DNA from 3 places in the Lactiplantibacillus sp. ME-2 genome. Region 1 is predicted to be linked to each of the others. Evidence: predicted binding sites of a transcription regulator. Region 1 holds the regulator's gene; each other region holds the start of a gene.

Region 1 (7,057 bases):
ATAGCGTCCATTGAATAATTGAACAGCTGCCAAATTGACCAGTGTGTTTCGCCAGCGGAGCGGGGCTGATTCTCAAACTTCAAATAAGTCGTTCGGAAACCGACCCAGTTGAAGATGCCTTTTGAAAATCGGTTATATTCGGGCAATTCCAAGATGGCATCAACCATCTGACGTGTCATTAACCGGTAATCACGGGCGTTTGGAATAATTTGTACTTTTGAAATTTTGTTGACAACTGAGTAAAACGAGCGTGATAAGAATGACCGAATCATTGGTTCACCGACACGATTTTCCCGCATTGTTCCGATACAGTCATAGTCACCGGTTTGAAGCATCGCCAGCATTTTAGGCAATAAAGTTGGTGGATCTTGTAGATCAACGTCCATGACGGCGACGTAATCGCCGATAGTGTGTTCTAAGCCGGCTAATAAACCAGCTTCCTTACCGAAATTTCGCGAAAAGGAGACATAGTGAACAGTGTCAGGATGGGCGGCGTTTAAAGTTCGTAGTACGTTCAAAGTGTCGTCAGATGAGCCATCATTAACGAAAACATATTCAGTAGTGATATCCTTGAACGACTCTGGATTATCTGCCAGGACTTTTTCAACGGTGTTATAAAAGATTTCAATCGTTGGTTCCTCGTTATAGCATGGAACAACAAGACTCATGGTTTTCATGATAATTGTATCCGACCTTTTTATAATTTTTAGATTGATCTATTAATCAGGGCTCCTACTGATTAATAAAGAAAGGAATTTTAAACCAGTATGAATATCATAGCTTGAATTAAGGTATAAAGCAATCAAATATCAAACCACAAAAATTGTAATGATGTCATGATAGCTTGTCAATTACACCACCAATCAAGTACGTCGACAGCGATGCGTCATGTTATTTCAAATTTCACACCTGGCAGTGTTGAGTAGTTTGCAAAAAAAACAACTCCAACTGGGCACAGTAGCATGGCCCGTTGAAGCTGTTGGAAAAGTGATTATTGTGATTTATCTTTTTGAGATTGGGCGATGGGTGTCAAGGTGGACTTAGAAATATTCACAACCGTCAAATTTATATTTTGACAACCGAAATGCCCAATTAGCGGATATGAATCTATAGCCGTAAACAGCTAATTATTTGCGAGTGAAACCCAATTAGTGGCCTGAATGGTATCAATTCGATAGACAGCGATGGTGACGTCTTTTAAGGATCCATAAAGTGTCCCTACAATTGTTAATGGTGAAACGGAATCGCCCACGCGTACTTGCCAGGTACAGTTGTTGTGGAAGTTCGTCCGGTCGATACGCAGTTCAATATGTTGATTGCTCAGCGAATTGATAACGAGACGCGAGGGTGACAGGCTAATGATATCACCATCAATCGGGGCATTAATCACCGGACTGGTCGGTTGTATGGCTAATAGCCCGATTTGTTGGGGTGATGTGGCAGTGGGAATCGCCGTATAAGTACCAGCGACAGGTGCCTGAAGACTATTTCGTTTTTGATGACGTGAGAACCACATGTTTACCGCGCTCCTTACTTGGTGCTTGTCTTGATCGCCTTATTTAATAACAGCATAAATTATGGAACCCGTCCCAGGTCAAGCAATTGCGGGCAGTATTTTTGTCGTGAAATGCTATAATAGTTAAGAAATCTTAGGATGGTTAACGAACGGGGTGGTCAAGATGGACTTTGTAGAATTGACACCGATCGCATTGGGGCATACACCACTTGGCACACGCGGACTGAATCCCCATATTCATGATTGGCAACTCGATTGGCAAAAACTAAGTAGTTTGATTGCTGATAATCAAGACGTGATGATGCAGGTGGACGCCGGACTTGCTGAAGATTGGTTGAATACGCACGGCACCATTTGGGACAATGTACAAGGCTATCACCGCTACCCGAATGACAACCGGGCGTTTGATGACACCGTTTTTTGGGCGGCGTCTACTTGGGCGACACCGGCAATTGTTGTGACTTTTCATAATGAAATTAGTCGGGCTTTCAGCTGCTATCGGGTCGGAACTGACCCTGATTTTCATTACTTAGGGCCACGCGGACGTGCATATTAATCCCTTATTGTCATTAACAAATTGGAGGAAAAGACGTGAAAGTTGGAATCGACAAGTTGCATTTTGCAACTTCACATTTATACGTAGACATGGCGGAACTGGCAACAGCTCGCCAGGCAGAACCTGATAAGTATTTGATTGGTATTGGTCAGTCTAAAATGGCGGTGATTCCGCCGAGTCAGGATGTAGTGACGTTAGCTGCTAATGCTGCCGCACCGATGCTGACAGCGACTGACATTGCGGCTATTGATTTATTAGTCGTCGGTACCGAGTCGGGGATCGACAATTCCAAAGCGAGTGCGATTTACGTCGCTAAGTTGCTCGGTTTGAGTCAGCGGGTTCGAACAATTGAAATGAAAGAAGCCTGCTATGCGGCGACGGCTGGTGTCCAACTGGCCCAAGATCACGTGCGTGTTCATCCAGATAAAAAGGCGCTGGTCATTGGTAGTGACGTGGCACGCTACGGATTGAACACACCGGGCGAGCCAACTCAAGGTGGTGGGGCGGTTGCTATGTTAATTAGTGCGGATCCTAAAGTATTAGTACTGGGTACTGAGTCAAGTCTACTGAGCGAAGATGTGATGGACTTTTGGCGACCGTTGTATCATACAGAAGCCCTAGTTGACGGCAAATACTCGTCTAATATCTATATTGATTATTTTCAAGATGTGTTTAAGAATTACCTGCAAACGACTCAAACTAGTCCAGACGCACTGACGGCCTTGGTTTTTCATTTGCCATATACAAAGATGGGACTTAAAGCGCTTCGAAGCGTGTTACCATTAGTTGATGCCGAGAAACAAGCCCAGTGGTTGGCGCACTTCGAACATGCGCGTCAGCTAAATCGACAAGTTGGTAACTTGTATACTGGTTCACTCTATTTGAGCTTGTTATCGCAGTTACTGACTGATCCTCAGTTACAACCAGGGAATCGACTCGGATTATTCAGTTATGGCTCGGGTGCCGAGGGTGAATTTTATACCGGGGTTATTCAGCCGGATTATCAGACCGGTTTAGATCATGGCCTACCACAACGGTTGGCTCGTCGTCGCCGAGTTAGTGTGGCGGAGTATGAAGCCTTATTCAGTCATCAATTGCAATGGCGGGCCGATGATCAGTCGGTCAGCTATGCTGATGATCCCCATCGATTCGTATTGACCGGTCAAAAGAACGAACAACGTCAATATTTGGATCAACAAGTTTAAACAAAAAAAGTCACTTGTTACTAGCAAATTTGCTAGACAAGTGACTTTTCCTATTTGAAGTTATTGGTCATAATTTGACCATCTTGGACACTCAACAGCGTCTTGTCAGTGGTATCTGGTTGTAGCAACTGAATCGTGTAACCAGCGGCAAGATTCTTTTGGAGCGATTTTGACAACGATTTAAAATTCGAAGTAATCGTGGTGATTGCTTTTTGGTTTTGAGATGGATATGATTTAATCGTCTTCAAAGATTTAACGTACTTTTTATTGGTTGGCGTAATCGTATATGTTTTCGTTGACTTGGTGAATGCAACGGTACCAATCGATTGATAGTTAGATTGTAATTGTTTAAGGATATTTTCTTCATTCAACTTAATCGTTGCGGCCGCGCGTTTGGTGCTGGCTTCGTTAAAAACGACTTGTGAGGAACTCAAGCTCGTTGATTTGGACTTGCTGGTACTAGCGCTAGTACTCGTGCTAGATGATGCTTTGCGCGCCGATTGCTGTGACTGGTTGTATGGCCAGTAAGGCAATTTAACGACCGCGTAGATGGTGACCAGGGCGCTGAGGACCGTAATTAGTGTTAGAAATTTCCAACCACCACCGGTTTGACGTGCGTAAATCACGGAAAATAATGCTAATAGAAAAACAATCAAGCCCATAATGGCTAGGAACAACATGTAACCAACTCCCAATGTTTAAAATAGTATAATCATTATACCATTGAACTATTGGCTGTTCGTCACAGATTTGAAATATTTTGAAAAGAGATCCGACTAATAACCAATTTGGCGCCAGCACTTTTTCTGTCGATACATCGGGAGAATCAGGCGCCGCTGATTCAATAGCAATGGTGCTACCACCAAATCACAGTAACGCCACAGTGGGATAGTGTTGATGCCTGGTGCAAGGTTCTTGCAGCGTATCTCTCAGCGCACGGTTGTTTACAACAAGCGGGTGGTATATTTACGAGCTACCAATAAATAGGTGCGACGAGTAGGTATCGCGCTTCGATTAGGCTTGAAAGAGGACGGATTGCCAATTTACAAACGGCGATACTAACGAATCGGGGTGATGATGACTTTTTTATTCAGAAGGCAATCGGTTGGGCACTACGGGATTATGGCAAGGTGAATCCGGAATGGGGGCGTGCTTTTGTCGCAAATAACGTGCTCTCGTCCCTGGCACGGCGGGAAGGGTGTAAATATTTGTGAGTGGAATCTGTAGGCATGCCATCAACCTGCTCTAAAAACTGGCGAATAAAAAAGATGACAAATTGAATTGTCATCTTGTGGGTGATAGTTTACTGAAACAGCATGTCGCGATATAAACCGACAACTTTGCCTAATACAGAGACGTTGTTCAAGATAATTGGCGCCATCGTGTCGTTCTCAGGTTGTAGTCGGTAGTGATCGGCCTCTTTGAAGAATCGCTTGCAAGTCGCTTCATTTTCATCGGTCATGGCAATGATGATATCACCATTGTCAGCGGAACTTTGACGCCGAACAATGACTTGATCACCATTCATGATACCGATATTGATCATACTTTCGCCACGGATGGTGAGCATGAAAAGGTCGCCACCGAATGATTCAAGTTCCTTAGGAATTGGAAAATAATCCGTCGCTTCCTGTACGGCAAGAATTGGTTGGCCGGCGGTTACCGTTCCAAGTACCGGAATTTGATGTGGCGTAGTTTCGACGCCCAGTGCTTCGAAACCGGCTGGCGTTACCTCAATGGCACGTGGCTTAGTTGGGTCTTTTTGGATGTAACCTTTTTTTTCTAGCCGTGAAATGTGGCCGTGAACGGTCGAAGTCGAAGATAAGTCAACGGCTTCACCAATCTCACGAACGGTTGGCGGGTATCCTTTTTCATTGACACGTTCATAAATAAAGCGAAGAACGGCCATTTGTTTGCTTTCCGATGTTTTACTCATCTTGGCACCTCATTTTTTATTTTCATTATTGGTTAAACCAATTGTAGCATAGCGTTTCATAGCTTTCAAACAAATGTTCGGTTGACAAACACTATTAATTGATTTAGGGTCTAATTTCGTGTATATTTCAAGAGTGAAAGGGGCTGCTGATTTGATTTCAAAAGAATTGCTTGCTCGGATCAATGAGTTAGCTCATAAGGCGAAAGCCGAGGGGCTCACCGAGCTAGAAGAAGCCGAACGTCAAGAGTTGCGGCAAAAATACTTGAAGGAATTTCGCGCCGGTTTTCGGCAACAAGTTGAAATGCTTCAGGTTTATGATAAAGATGGTAAAGAGGTTACGCCAGAAAAGGTCCGTCAAGTGCAACGCGATCGCGGTCTTCGAGATGATTAACCGATTTCAGGAAAATTTGTCAACTGACAAATTTTCCTTTTCTTTTATTATTAATTTGTGTAGACTAGTTTAATGAAGACTGTAATAAGGGAGGGGAATGACTGTGTCTACAGGAATTTGGATTTTAATCGTCGTTATCGGCGTATTGGTTGGGTTAACTGGTGGTTTCTTCGGTGCCCGGCACTATATGCAAAATTACTTGAAGCAAAATCCACCAATTAGTGAAGAAATGCTTCGTAGTATGATGATGCAAATGGGTCAACGCCCGTCCGAAAAGAAGTTACATCAGATGTTGAATTCGATGAAAGCTGCATCTAAAAACGATAACAAGTAGTAAAAAAGTGTCGGCTCGCTTTAAATTGCGATCACCGACACTTTTTTATTATCGAACTTAATGTTTCTGACGGGTTGTAGCAGGATCAACGTATTTGAACGTTGGGTCGATTTGACGATCCAAGTCGTCAAAAGCGTGCAACATTTTAGTTTCAATTTGTTTTTGACCAGCATCATCTAGTTTCAGCTTACGATCAATATCAATCGGTTTACCAAAACGGACGGTGACCCGCTGACGACTAAAAAGTTGTTTGAAGGTCAATGGACCTTGGTAAACGGTTGGGACTAGTGGAACACCGGCCATTTTTGCGATGACGGTTGCGCCGCCTTTAAGTTCTTGTGAGTGGCGCGTTCCCGATGGAAACATGATTAATGAAAGCTTACCGCTGCGCAAAAATTTGACGGGAGTCTTGATTGCTGAAGGTCCTGGATGTTGCCGATTGACAGGAAAAGCGTTCGCATGGACGAGAATGAACCGCAAGACGGGATTCTTAAATAGTTCTTCCTTGGCCATAAAGCTAAATTTCATTGGGCTGCCGGCCAACGCATAGTACAACGGATCAAACCACGTCCGGTGCGGTCCAACTAAGATGTAGGCGCCCTCAGGCAAGTTTTCCCGTCCTTGATAGTGCGGCCGACCGTTAATAATGGTGATGATTAGTCGGACTAGTCCGCGCATAAAAGAATAAAACATCACGATCTTCCTTTCGTTTACTAACTGCTCACAGTATGACGAAATTTGGCAAATTCTGCAAGTTAATTGTATGATAACTGTGCGATGATTTTAATGGAGAGGTGGCCGAATATGGCAGACGTCACGTTACACGCCGATGAGCGTATTGATCAATTATATAGTCAAGATATCCAAATAATTCAAAGTTCTCAAGTCTTTGCGTTCTCACTGGATGCTGTTCTGTTGGGTGACTTTGCCCAGGTTGCGAAGGGCGTTAAGAGCCAGATCGTGGATCTCTGTGCTGGCAATGGCGCAGTAGGTCTATTCGCCAGTGCTAAAACTCAAGGCCATATTACGGCGGTCGAGATTCAGCCCCGGTTGGCCGATATGGCTCAACGCAGTGTTGTTTTGAACGATTTAACCCAACAAATGACAGTCCTGAACGAA
Region 2 (7,057 bases), on a different contig from region 1:
AAGGCAAGGATTAAGTTAGCTAGGCGTATCAAAACACACATTATGTGAATTCACTTGAAGGAGGTGTAGGTTGATGGCTGTACCAGCAAGAAGAACATCTAAGATGCGTAAACGCAACCGTCGTGGTCATATTAAATTGGCTACACCAAATTTGGCACCATGCCCAAATTGTGGCGAATTACGTGTATCACACCGTGTTTGCCCAAGTTGTGGATACTACAACGGCAAGCAAGTCGTAAAAGTAAACAACTAATTGTTAGTTGGTGAAAAGTTGCATTGCGGCCATGGCGCATGGAACTTTTCGTTACCATAATACGATCAAAAAGCCCGCTTAGGTGGGCTTTTTTTGTTGTCTTCAATTAAGTTTGAGTCGAGACCAGCACTTCTTGAAATAAGGTTTGACTGAGCTGCCAGCGCGGTCAAGCGAGTGGCTTTGCATATTGATTGCGATGAGGCGTCTCCCTTCCGTATACTAAGACTATCAAATATGGGTACGGCTTCATAATAAGTGTTACTGACGCAGCGACAAGGGGGTTATGGAGATGATGAGCAAAAAATATGGGATCGGGTTAGCACTACTCACCGTGGTTCTGTTAGCTGGATGTGGCACCCAACAGTCGACGCAAAATAAGGAGACAAGCCAATCAACTAGCAGCCAAAGTAATTCGACCAAAAGTGTGACAGCCAAAACGAAAGTGTCATTAGCCGCAGCCATCAAAAAGTTTCAGCAACAATATCCGGACGCCAGTGTGACGAGTATTGAGTTAGAAGACCAACTCGGTCGACCGGTTTACACGCTGGAAGGCGTTGGCGGCACCCAGGAACATGAATTACAACTCAATGGGCGAACCGGGAAGGTCATCAGTAAGCAGTCTGAGATGCTGGATCAAGATGATCAAGCTGACGCTGAGGGTGACCGGCTGAATCTTAACAAGGTAATCAGTCCTAGTAAAGCGGTGGCGATTGCCATCCATGATCGTAACGGTGGCTATGCTAGCGAACTCAAGCTCGATAAGGACAATGGCACCACTTACTGGGAGGTTCAGGTACATCAAGGAAAGCAGCAAGTCGATATTAAGATTGATGCCTATGAAGGTCATATTTTGGAAACTGAGCACGACGATTAGTACCACGTGGTTGCTGGTGAAAAGGGGCGGTAAGTAGCTTCATTTTGTCAGCAACTAGTCTTGAAATGGTCAGCCGGCTAAACGTATCGCCTATTTTGTAAATCACTGATTTGATCAATAGCTAGTCGTAATCATCACGTCCGTTTCCATCACACCGAATTCTTGCCACATGATTTGATTGATGGTTTCAATCAGACGTGTGATTTCAATCGCCGTCATCCGAGGTGGCACAACGATCGTGGCTCGCAGCATGATGAGATTACCATCATAATGAGCCTTGAGAAAAATGACTTTGCGGACACTAGTTAAATCAGCAATTCGCCGTTGATAGCGATCTTCAAGGTAAGGATCGAAATAGTCAACTAGGTTCAGACTACTTTCTCGAAAAATTTTGGTGCCAGTATTGAGGATGTATAGCCCTAAGCCGATACTAATCAGGTTATCGAACCACTGAAGGTGGAGCTTGACCGTGACAAGGATCGTAAGAACGGTAGTCAGACTGGTCAACGCGTCCGTGAAGGTATCACGGCTCGCTGCGGTCAGGGCAGCATTGTTAAGTTTGCGACTCCAATAATGATTGAAGGCCCATAAAACCAGTAGCACCACGAAGGAAAACCCGGCGGCCAAGCCGGCGATACTGCTGAGGTTTTTGAAGGGGGTACGGGTGGCGAATGTCATTACGCCTTTGATAATAATGTCGATTCCAATGGCAGCCATGATGGTGCCGGCTAGTAAATTAAAAATCGTCTCAAAACGAAAGCGGGATTGCTGGATTCGGGGTCCTAATTGCTGCTGCTCCGCGGGTGCGATGGGTGCGCCAAATAAATCGTCATCGTGCGTGCGACTGGCGATGAATAGACCAGTCATGAGTAGCCCGGTCGAAAAAATTCCAGATAAATTATTAAAGGCATCCGCACGTAGGGCCTGTGAGTGGCCCCAGCGTGCCCCTAGAAGCTCGATAATAAATAAGCCCAAATAAACGGCCACGTTGCCCCAGAGATGGTGACGGGCCGTTTTAAGCGAAATAACAACGGGTCGTTCAATTTGATGCCAATCTGGCAGTCGTTGGATAGACATGATTAGGGGCCTCCTTACTTATCTTGAATTGGACTGCTGGTCAGGATTAGTGGTGCTAGGGTGTCTCTCTGGTAAAAGTGGCCACCAGCGGGCATGTACGAATAAAAAAAGTGCGGAACGTCATAATAACAATGAGGACACTAGCCTAAACACCACGAACCGATCTATGAAGGTTATCCGTTTATTTTACTGTAAGCCTAGCACGGTGTTTTTAACTTTGTCAGTTGGTGCTGTTTGAAAGGCAAGTAACCTTTTTGGATGGTTCTATGAAAATTAATTTCTTCCCGCGATAAATTATATGAAATTAATTTTAAAATTTGCGGTCATTTACTTTATTAACAGCGTGTTTTTTGGTACGATAGTTGCGTATTAAAAATTGGGAGGCAATAAACTAATGAGTAATGAAAAACCACAAATTGGTGTCATTGGGATGGCCGTCATGGGTAAGAACCTGGCGTTGAACATCGAAAGCCGCGGCTACAAGGTTGCGATTTTTAATCGGACTGGTGCCAAAACTGAAAAGGTCGTTAAGGACCATGCTGACAAGCAATTAGTACCAAGTTATAAGATCGAAGACTTCGTGGCTTCACTTGAAACGCCACGACGGATTATCATGATGGTTAAGGCTGGTAAGCCAACCGATGCCGTTATCGATGAATTATTACCACTATTAGATAAAGGCGACGTCTTGATTGATGGTGGGAACACCAACTTTAATGACACGATGGCGCGTAACGCCCGCTTAGATAAATCCGGAATCAACTTTATTGGTATGGGTGTTTCCGGTGGTGAATTAGGTGCCTTACAAGGCCCTTCATTGATGCCTGGTGGTCAAAAGGAAGCTTATGATTTAGTTGCCCCAATCTTGGAAAAGATTTCTGCTAAAGCGCCTCAAGACGGTGCACCATGTGTGACTTACATCGGCCCGAACGGTGCTGGTCACTACGTTAAGATGGTCCACAACGGGATTGAATACGGTGATGAAGAGTTAATCGATGAATCATACAATATCATGCGCAACGTCGCGGGCTTGTCCGTTGATGAAATGTCCGATATTTTTACGGACTGGAACAAAGGCGAATTGAGCAGTTACTTGATCGAAATCACCGCTGACATTTTGTCACGTAAGGATGATTTAGGTGCGGATAAGACTAAGCCAATCGTTGACATGATCTTAGACCGTGGGAACAACAAAGGAACTGGTAAGTGGAGTTCCGAAGATGCCTTGAACGTTCAAGTGCCACAATCCGTTATTACGGAAGCGGTCTATGCGCGTTACATCTCAATGATGAAGAACGAACGGGTTGCCGCTTCTAAGAAATTAGCTGGCCCAACCGCTGACGTTGACTTGCCAGCCAAGGAAGAATTGGTTGAGAAGATTCGTCAAGCCCTCTACTTCAGCAAGATTATGAGTTATGCGCAAGGCTTCGAACAACTTCGTTTCGCTTCTGAACATTATGGTTGGGACTTGAAGTTCGGTGAACTTGCCCAAATCTGGCGTGCTGGTTGTATCATCCGGGCCCAATTCTTACAAAACATCACGGATGCTTTTGATAAGAAGCCTGATTTAAATAACTTATTGATGGACGACTACTTTGCCGACATCGCCGCCAAGTATCAACAATCAACACGTGAAGTGCTTAGCTTAGCGATCCAAGCTGGTGTACCGGTACCATCATTTAGTGCGGCATTGTCATACTACGACTCATACCGGGCCGAAGTGCTACCTGCTAACTTGTTGCAAGCGCAACGGGACTACTTTGGTGCGCATACGTATGAACGGACTGACCGTGAAGGGTTATACCATTACAGTTGGTACGAAGAACAATAAAATCATTTTGAATGAACTAAACTGTGGCTAATGACGTTACGCGTGATTAGGCGCAGTTTTTTTGTGCTGTGGGTGGCTGTGCGGTAATGATCGTTGGTTTGAGTGGATTAGAACGTACGTTTGCGTTAAAATTGAGAGTAATGAATAAACGCGAAAGTGGGGGTCGCCATGCGACAAGAATCATTATTTAACCCGGATAAATCTAGTAGTAGTCCGTTGGCTTACCGGGTCCGGCCAGTGACGCTGGCGGATTTCAAGGGCCAAGAGCATCTACTTGGCCCGGGTAAACTATTACGACAATTAATCGCAGAAGATCAGTTACCATCCCTGATTTTTTGGGGACCACCGGGAGTCGGCAAGACCACGCTAGCCGAAATTATTGCGCAACAGACCCAGTCGCACTTTATTACGTTTAGCGCGGTGACGAGTGGCATTAAAGAAATTCGGCAAATCATGGATGAAGCGGAGGCTAATCGAGATTTTGGTGAAAAGACCATTGTTTTTATTGATGAAATTCACCGGTTTAATAAAGCCCAACAAGATGCCTTTTTGCCATATGTTGAGCGCGGCAGTATCACGTTAATTGGTGCGACGACGGAAAATCCCTCATTTGAAATTAACGCGGCCCTATTATCACGGTGCAAAGTATTGGTCTTAAAGGCATTGACGCCTGACGCATTAGAAGCTGTCTTACAGGGCGCTTTGCAGAATCCGAAGGGGTTTCCGGATCTTGAGATTACGATGCAGCCTGATACACTACGGTTGATCGCAGAATTTGCTAATGGTGATGCTCGTATGGCGCTCAATACGTTAGAAATGGCTGTTTTGAACGGTGACCGCGATGGCAAGCACGTTACGATTACTACGGCCGGGTTATCGCAACTGATCAATACTAAGTCGTTGCGCTACGATAAGCATGGCGAGGAGCATTATAATATTATCTCCGCGTTACATAAATCAATGCGTAATAGTGATGTTGACGCGGCGATTTACTGGTTGATGCGGATGCTAGCCGGCGGTGAAGATCCGCTGTATATCGCTCGGCGTTTGATTCGGTTTGCGAGTGAGGACATTGGGCTAGCTGACCGGCAGGCATTGCCACTGACGGTAGCAGTCTTTCAGGCGTGCCAGTTGATCGGTATGCCTGAGTGTGACGTGAATTTGACGGAAGCAGTGACTTATTTAGCCTTAGCACCGAAGTCCAATGCATTATACGCGGCTAAATCGGCAGCGCAAGCAGATATCAAAGCGACGGGTAATTTACCGGTCCCCTTACAGATTCGCAACGCACCGACAAAATTAATGAAAGATTTAGGTTATGGTTCTGATTACAAATATGCCCATGATACAGCGGCCAAATTAACCACGATGACGACGATGCCACCTGAGTTAAAACAGCACCGGTACTATGAGCCGACTAGCCAGGGACAGGAGAAAGCCTGGCAACAGCGCCTAGCTGCTATTCGCCAGTGGCACCAGCAACATCCGCAAACCGAACCGTCAGATGATGAGACATAAAGATTGCAATTTAATGAGAATTCACTAAAATTAGATTTGGGTGAGGAGCAGACCCTGGTTGGGGTGTAGGAAATTCAGCGTTTTCATGTTAAAATAACATGTTGTACTAGCTTAATGCAGGTTAGTGGTGATAAATCACTGATTCGTACGGTTTTTAGATAAGTTGAATATTAGGAGTGACTAAAAGTAAATGAGTCGAATATTAATTATTGAGGATGAAAAAAACCTCGCACGCTTCGTTGAATTAGAATTAAAACACGAAGGCTATGATATTCAAGTCGAATATAACGGCCGTAAAGGGTTAGACGCAGCGTTAGCTGAAGATTTTGATGCCATCCTATTAGACCTGATGTTACCGGAACTGAACGGTTTGGAAGTCTGCCGGCGGGTTCGTGAAGTCAAGAACACGCCGATTATTATGATGACGGCCCGTGACTCCGTGATTGATCGAGTTTCCGGCCTGGATCATGGGGCAGATGATTACATTGTTAAGCCATTTGCTATCGAAGAATTACTTGCCCGCTTACGAGCACTATTGCGGCGAATCGATTTGGAAAGTGAACAACAAAGCACTAAACAAACGACCGTCACTTATAAAGACTTGACGATTGAAAAGGAAAACTTAGTCGTTAAACGCGGCGACGAAGTCATCAACTTGACGAAGCGTGAATATGAACTGTTATTAACTTTAATGGAAAATATTAACGTTGTCCTCGCTCGTGATGTCTTACTAAACAAAGTATGGGGTTACGAATCAGAAGTTGAAACGAATGTCGTCGACGTTTATATCCGTTACTTACGGAACAAGATTGACCGACCAGGAGAAAAGAGTTACATCCAAACTGTTCGTGGGACTGGATACGTGATTCGTTCTTAATGACTGACGCTGATACGAATCAAGTGACGTCTAAACCACGGCGCCGTTGGTCATTAAAATGGAAATGGGCGCTCGGGACCGCAATTGGGTCCGCGCTCATTTTTATTTGTTTTTCATTATTGGTCTATAAGAGTTTCACGAACCTCTTATTGCGCCAAGAACAACGGAACGTGGCTAGTGCTGTTACAACGGTGCAACAATCGTTACGAACGGAGTCGAAGGGACTGACCATTAAATCGGTGGCCGCTAAATTGCAACCCGAAGCGAGCGTTGAACCGGCAACTACCATGAGTGAACGTAAGCATGGTGTGCTGCAAAGTAAAATCTTTTCAGATTCTGATTTAACAGCCTTATCCCGTACAAACTTAGCTGTGACGGTTTATGATCCACACGGGAACACACTCTATCTATCCCGCAAGGATGCACATGAGTTCTCTAAGAATAAGACGCGTCAGGTGGTGGTGATTGGCCGAGGAAGTGATGCTGAATTAGTTGGGCGGGCGCCCATTTATGCGGCTAGCAATCACCGTTTGATTGGTTACACCCAGGTCACCGATAATTTGGCGGAATACCATTCAACGACTCAGAATTTGATCTGGATCTTTATTGTGATGACAATGATCACTA
Region 3 (7,057 bases), on a different contig from region 1:
ATGTTGCTAAACTCAAATAATGATAGCACGAAATCCAGCCGTGAACCAGTCGCGGCAATTGGCGTGGGCACCCACGTGGCTTTAGTCAGTCTGTTAACAAAGCGTTCAAACGTCAAATAGTCGCCTCAAGAATGCATTTTAACTTCTTGAAGCGACTATTGACAATCTTTATTATCTCCAGAGCTAAAACGGCAGCTTGAAATTAGCGATACGCCTCGTATAATACGGCATTTTAATATTCAACCGTCATCCGTTTCAAAATAAGCGATCGCGTTTAAAGCCAGTTATACTAGTGAATAAACATCGCATCGCCAAAACTGAAGAAGCGATACTTTTCATCAATCGCATGTTGATAAGCCTTCAAAATCATATCACGGCCCGTAAAGGCAGCCACTAACATGACCAAGGTCGACTTCGGTAAATGAAAGTTCGTGATGAACGCATCAACGACTTTCCATTGATAACCAGGTTTGATAAAGATATCCGTCCAACCCGAATCCGGCTTGATTTCACCATCAAACTTACTACCAATGGTCTCTAACGTCCGGATTGACGTTGTCCCGGTTGCAATGATGCGCCCACCATTTTGCCGTACTTCATTCAACGTCTTAGCAGCATCTTCGTCCAATCGATAAAATTCACTGTGCATCTTATGATCATCGATATTATCTTCTTCAACTGGCCGGAACGTCCCTAGTCCGACATGCAGCGTCAAGTAAACCAACTTAATACCCTTGTCTTGAACTTTTTGTAAGAGTTCCTTCGTCCAGTGTAAACCAGCTGTTGGCGCAGCTGCCGAGCCATTTTCCTTGGCATAAACAGTCTGATAACGGTCTGGATCATCGAGTTTTTCTTTAATATATGGTGGCAATGGCGTTTCACCCAGGCTCTCCAAAATTTCCATGAAGATCCCATCGTAATGAAACTCGATCATCCGAATGCCATCTTCCTTTTCGGCCGTTACGGTCGCCGTCAACTTACCATCGCCAAATGAGATCACGGTACCGACCTTGGCACGTTTGGCAGGTTTCATGAGTGTCTCCCATTCATCACCTTCCGTATTATGCAATAATAGGACTTCAGCGTGACCACCAGTTTCAGGTTTAACACCATACAAACGAGCTGGCATAACGCGGGAATTATTCATAACGACCGCATCGCCTGGATTGAGTTGATCAATAATATCGTAGAAATGCTTATCTTGCATTTCGCCCGTTTGGCGATCCAATTCCAACAACCGTGAACTATCCCGTTTTTTGATTGGTGTCTGGGCAATCAGTTCATGTGGTAAATCATAATCAAAATCTTCAAGTGTTAAACTCATGTTGTGACCTCTTATCTTTATTTATTTTCTGGGTATGGGAATCCCAAATGCTGATAACCTTTAATTGTAACAACGCGTCCACGTTGTGTTCGCTTCAAGAACCCAATCTGGAGTAAGTACGGTTCGACCACTTCCGCGATTGTATCCGTTTCTTCACCAATATTGGCCGCAATCGTAGCAAGCCCGACCGGACCCCCGTCATAATACTCTAGCATCGTTCGTAAGAGCTTATTGTCAGTCTCGTCCAAGCCGGCATCATCTACGCGTAAATATGTCAGTGATCGCGCCACGATGGCCTCATCAATGGCGTCTTGATCCGCCACTTCTGCAAAATCACGAATTCGCTTGAACAAGCGATTAGCAATGCGGGGCGTTCCCCGTGAGCGACGCGCAATTTCGTGGGCACCCGATGGTTTGATACTCGTTTGAAAAATATCTGCAGTCCGCTTAACGATATCTTCCAAATCAGCAACTTCATAGTACGCCATATGTTCGACGATTCCAAATCGGTCACGTAACGGAGCTGACAGCATACCAGCTCGGGTGGTCGCGCCAATCAGCGTAAACGGCGGCAGTGGAAAGTGCACGGGATGGGCGGTTGGCCCCTGTCCGACCACGATATCGACAAAAAAATCTTCCATGGCCGAATACAACATTTCTTCAACGATTTTCGGTAACCGGTGAATTTCGTCAATAAATAAGATATCACCCGGCTCCAGTTCATTCAAGAGCGCAACCAAATCACCTGGCTTTTCGATTGCAGGGCCACTGGTCGTGCGGATATTGACCTGCATCTCGTTGGCGATTACCATCGCTAGCGTGGTCTTCCCTAATCCCGGTGGACCATACAGCAAAACGTGATCCAAGGATTCCTCACGCTTGCGGGCCGCTTCAATATACACTCCTAATTCGTGCTTGACCCGGGCCTGACCAATATACTGGGCTAACGTTTGCGGACGGAGCGATTTTTCTAATGACGCCTCTTCGTCATCGGCTTTGTCACCGGATAATAACTTGTCATCGTCCATTTAGTTACCCCTCCCATCTACTTCTTCATCAATAGTCGTAGTCCTTCACTCAACAAGGTGTTCGTATCGGCCCCTTGTGTCTGACTAAACGTCTCCAACTTCTTAGTGACCTTCTTGACATCCGCTTTCGAATAGCCAAGAGCTTCCAGAGCCGCCAACGCGTCCGCTAACGCGCCATCAACAGCAGGAGCATCCACATCGAGCGCAGTTTGACCAGTCACATCAACGTTTAGATCGTTTAATTTACCTTTCAAGTCCAGCACGATTTGCTGAGCTGTCTTCTTGCCCACGCCAGGAAAACTCGTCAGATAAGTCGCATTCTCTTGATTGATGGCTTGGATCAGACCTGCATGGTCGTTGTTGGCCAAAATCGCGAGGGCCGACTTCGGACCAATTCCCGAAACCCCGAGCAACTTTTCGAACAACGCCTTCTCGTCAGCATCAAAAAAGCCAAATAGGCTCATGCCATTTTCGCTGACGGCTTGATGGATATACATCTTAACTGCTGTTGGGCCCACCTGGTAACGGTATGGATTAGCCGTTAGCACTTTATAACCAATGCCGCTGACCTCAATCACCACATAACCGGGGGTTACATCGGTCACTTGACCGAGAAAATATTCGTACACCGAAAAAACTCCTTTAAATAAAACGTATGTTTGCTTGCTAAATTGTACCACATTTTCACAGTGGCTTAACACTGGTGCACCGATAAAAAACAAATTTTAATGTTAAATCAATTTCACCTCGATTGACGGATTTCGTTGCAAGAAATGCTTGCCGCCACGTTAACGTCATGCTATGCTCAAAGTCCTAGGGAGGTCTCGCTATGCAACTCAAACCGTTTAAAGCGGTGTTACCAACCACAACTGGTCAAACTAAAATTCAAACAGCTGCGACCAATTGGGACAGCCAGGATACAATGACGACAACCGAAGCCAGCTATTACTGGTACGAACTCACACTCAACGGTGTTCACCAGTGGCGCTTAATTGGCAGCTGGCCGGTGGATCAAACCGTGACGACCATGGTTCCCGGCACGATCAACACAGTCCTTTACCCACAGCAGCCCGTTATCGAGATGTTGATTGACGACTGGGTCGGTCATTTTGCCCCGGTCGTCGAGGTGACGGATACCGCGCACGTCACACATCGACTCTGGCAGATTACTGAGTCTGAGGTCAATACCGACATCACAACGGCCATGGCACCCGTTATCCCGCAGAAAACGTGGTTGACAACGGTCAGCACGCCACTCGTCATGTTAGTCTCAACCAGTGAATGGCAAAAATTAGTCACTGCACCGGTCATTCCCGAACAATTAATTGCGTTAGCGACACCTCATAATTAACCAGTCGTGGCTGTTAATTGTGAATTTCGCTATGGCATACATTCGTTTGTGTTCCATCTAACGTTAAATAGGCTTCTTAGGAATCAAAGTTAATTCCTAAGAAGCCTATTTTAATACCGATTTACTCAATTAAGATTGTCTGACACGTTTGTGAAGCCCCCACCAGCAGGCAATCAGTATGCTAATCACACCACCAATAATACTCGACCATATGCCGATTTTTAGTCCTGGTGTGTGATACGTCAATCGAATCTGGTGCCGGCCGGCTGTCAACTTGGCCCCCACAAACCCTTTGTTGACAACTTGAGTCCTAACGGTTTGACCGTCAACTCGTAGCTGCCAACCAGTCGAATACGGAATTGACGTTGTTAACACGGTTGCTGTCTTAGTCAGCGTGGTTCCCGTAATCTGGTTGTTCGTCACTTGTTGATGCTTCAACCCACTCGTCTGTAGTTGCCGCGTCCGTTGACGATAAGTCTTCCCAAGCGGTACAGCGATCAGTTTAGCGGACTTAAAATGCAAACTACGAATGCTCGTAAAGTTCAACGTAATCAGCTTACGCGCGTACTTGCTATACCCTAAGTTGATTACTGCTGATGTCCGGGGCTCATAATCTGACATATTCGTGGTACCCAACTGACTAAAGCTCGTCAAGTTATCCGTTATCTGAGCAGTTAAAGAATACCCACTAGCGCTCAAATTGCCCTTCAGACCATCGCGAACATCATCTAGATAATCGACTTTGGTATACGGACGGGCCGTGAACACGTTGGTATTTTGACTCGTTGTCAAGGCGTGCTTGATTGAGGAACGCCGATAACTGATGCCATCTAGCACAAGATAGAGTTCCGTATTTCGATACTTCTTAGGGTGTTGAATGGTCAATTGGTACGGTATCTGGTGCCCCTGCACATCACTGACCATGCTCGTTAACTCGTCGGCATTGTTTTCCTGATTTTTCTGGACTAACTTTTGATTAGCTGCAATCAAGTTCAACACGCGGTTTGACGGTGTCGTCAGGCCAGTTGCCGGCGTCAAACTTTCTCGTTGTTCCGGCGTTAATGTGATCGTATCTGCCGGTAACTTAGTCAACGCGTTGTTCGACGCTCCCGTTGCATGTTGATTGCGGTAAATAATCACCTTGTCCAACGTATCCAAAACATTCGTCGTATCCGCTTGAACCGTATAAGCGACGTTTTTTCCGGTAACGGTTGGCTTGACAGTCTTAACACCACTAACCTGCTGCGTAGTGACCGCACCTTGTAACAAGGCTTGCTCGCGGTCAACTGCGTTCAAGCGATTAAATTGGCGTTGACTAATCTGATGCTGCTGTGTATAAACTAACGGCAACGCATTCTTGGATTTTAACAAGATCGTGCCGGTATGATTACTCATGCCATAAATAAACTTGTCCGCAAAAATCTTCGGTTCGCCAGTTTTCATCTTAACAACCTCATATCCGGCTGGTAAGGCTTGTTTCTTCAACTGGTCCTCACGTGCAAATAAATATTTAACACCTAATAAGTTATACATCGTCGTCCGACCGTCCAACGAACCGAGTGGCGAGTTCATCGCATACTCTGAGTTGCCTAAGGCCTGACTAAATGCCCCCACGTAACCATTTTGAACTGAAAAATACGATCCAACCGTGTGAGTTCCTAACACCATCGGCACATCACTCTCAGCCGAACGCATCGTATAGTAGTTGGGTGCCAAAGCCGTTCGATAAAATTGGCTAGTCGTGGTTAAACTTTTTTGCGCACCATCAAAATAATTTTTGACCCATTTCATTGCCGCGCCCTGCCGCAACTGCTCAGTACTATTAGAATTAGTATTGATACTCAACCAGCCCAGTCCGTTATTCGCCAGGTTCAGCGTGACAATTCCCAGTAATAACACATAAAATTGCCGATTGGTCAATTTTAAGGATTGTTTGGCCAGCAGGACCCCAATTAACGCTAACAAGATGAGATATGTCGCAATATCATGTTTGCGGATATTGAGATAGAATCCATTGATCAGCCAAATAATGACAAGCAGACCGCCACTAATACCAGCCAACCATTTTAAATCAGCCGCTGTCAGAGCAGTGACTTGGTCCATAAATGCCATCGTCGCATAAGCAAACACGAGGGTTGCCATCAACAACCATCGATTAGAAGGTGTTGAAAAAACGTTGAATACGGCCGCAAATTGAGGCAACAAAATACCCAACATCATCACGACCAGTACCCAATTAAGCACCCAATAGCGTCTGAAATGACGTAGTGTATAAATAATTGCAATAAAGCTAATGCTACTCAGCCCGAGGGTCACCCAGTATTGGACACTGCCACCATTGGTCAACAGTCGATTGGGTAAATTAACGTAATAATTGATGGGATAACTCGTCAAGCCATTCGCAAAGTTAAAACTCGCACGCGTTGCCGTCAACATCGCGAGCAGCGTGGGCACTAGTAAGATGCCTGCCATCGTGACACCAAGACCAACTGCCACTAGTAACCGCCAAAATAACTGTCCAAACGACCGCATCGTTAAATGGTCACGACGACGTGACCAGAAACGCACCAAAGCATAGACTAAACCGCCCAATGCGAGTAAGTAAGCAAAATAGAAGTTACTCAAAATTACAACGGCGGTAATCAGACTGAGTGGTAACCAATGTCGGCCTCGTAAGACCCGTTCAATCGCCCAACACAGTAGCGGAAACCAAATCATTGGTAACAAGAAAAACGGGTGGTGCATCCCAACATAGAACGTATACGCGGTAAACGTATACGTCAAAGCTCCAATCAATTGACTGATACGTTTGAACTTGAACTGCCGACTGAAACCTAGAAAAGCAAGTCCAACGAAGTACAATCGCAGCAAGATCAACGCTTGGTAGGCCCATTCCAAATGAGCGCGCGAAACAAACGCCACTAAATAATTAAACGGATCACCGACCACGTAGTAGGAAAAAGTCGTCAGTTGATCGGCCCCCAAGCCGAGATTCCATGACCAACTGAATAATTGTTGTGGGTGGTGCTGTAAGATCCGCTGAAATTCCAATAAAATCGGGAAGTGTTGGGCGATGCCATCCACTTCCCAAATCAATGTCCGGCCGGCTAAGAAAAGCCCACTGTAAGTAATCGTCGCAATAACCACAAACATCGCCGTATACCAGACGACTAGTGGTATCTTCCGTACTGTCTTCAAATCAGGTGCCCCTATCTTGTAATTACGTCGACAACGCAATCCCCATATTTTGCCATCTCAAACAATGTTTCTATTTTACCATGAACAATTTCGTCTCGTGATGTTCAGTTTGAATCTTAATAAATTCGTGATTCACAGCTGTCCCATCAACAACTA

The links. The regulator LexA, encoded in region 1, represses DNA repair genes until DNA is damaged. The targets are predictions, from matches to a motif close to CNAACANNTGTTNG.
Region 2: the regulator LexA is predicted to act here: its motif matches at 4,145-4,158, upstream of MMY95_RS03950 (replication-associated recombination protein A).
Region 3: the regulator LexA is predicted to act here: its motif matches at 3,001-3,014, upstream of ruvA (Holliday junction branch migration protein RuvA).

The regions. Positions count from the first base shown of each region.
Region 1 is NZ_JAKZEQ010000004.1:108,077-115,133, reverse strand. Features, by position in the region: gene MMY95_RS02645 (glycosyltransferase family 2 protein) at 1-677, opposite strand, end outside; gene MMY95_RS02640 (hypothetical protein) at 1,124-1,516, opposite strand; gene MMY95_RS02635 (hypothetical protein) at 1,680-2,072, shown strand; gene MMY95_RS02630 (hydroxymethylglutaryl-CoA synthase) at 2,108-3,277, shown strand; gene MMY95_RS02625 (hypothetical protein) at 3,328-3,957, opposite strand; gene MMY95_RS02620 (DNA alkylation repair protein) at 4,261-4,491, shown strand; gene lexA (transcriptional repressor LexA) at 4,581-5,213, opposite strand; gene MMY95_RS02610 (DUF896 domain-containing protein) at 5,365-5,604, shown strand; gene MMY95_RS02605 (YneF family protein) at 5,702-5,938, shown strand; gene MMY95_RS02600 (1-acyl-sn-glycerol-3-phosphate acyltransferase) at 5,996-6,631, opposite strand; gene MMY95_RS02595 (tRNA1(Val) (adenine(37)-N6)-methyltransferase) at 6,743-7,057, shown strand, end outside.
Region 2 is NZ_JAKZEQ010000007.1:36,286-43,342, reverse strand. Features, by position in the region: gene MMY95_RS03975 (YceD family protein) at 1-14, shown strand, start outside; gene rpmF (50S ribosomal protein L32) at 74-253, shown strand; gene MMY95_RS03965 (PepSY domain-containing protein) at 543-1,127, shown strand; gene MMY95_RS03960 (cation transporter) at 1,242-2,204, opposite strand; gene gndA (NADP-dependent phosphogluconate dehydrogenase) at 2,599-4,035, shown strand; gene MMY95_RS03950 (replication-associated recombination protein A) at 4,204-5,553, shown strand; gene MMY95_RS03945 (response regulator transcription factor) at 5,744-6,430, shown strand; gene MMY95_RS03940 (HAMP domain-containing histidine kinase) at 6,430-7,057, shown strand, end outside.
Region 3 is NZ_JAKZEQ010000002.1:98,426-105,482, reverse strand. Features, by position in the region: gene queA (tRNA preQ1(34) S-adenosylmethionine ribosyltransferase-isomerase QueA) at 290-1,324, opposite strand; gene ruvB (Holliday junction branch migration DNA helicase RuvB) at 1,342-2,352, opposite strand; gene ruvA (Holliday junction branch migration protein RuvA) at 2,370-2,981, opposite strand; gene MMY95_RS01180 (hypothetical protein) at 3,182-3,703, shown strand; gene MMY95_RS01175 (YfhO family protein) at 3,833-6,901, opposite strand; gene MMY95_RS01170 (hypothetical protein) at 7,055-7,057, opposite strand, start outside.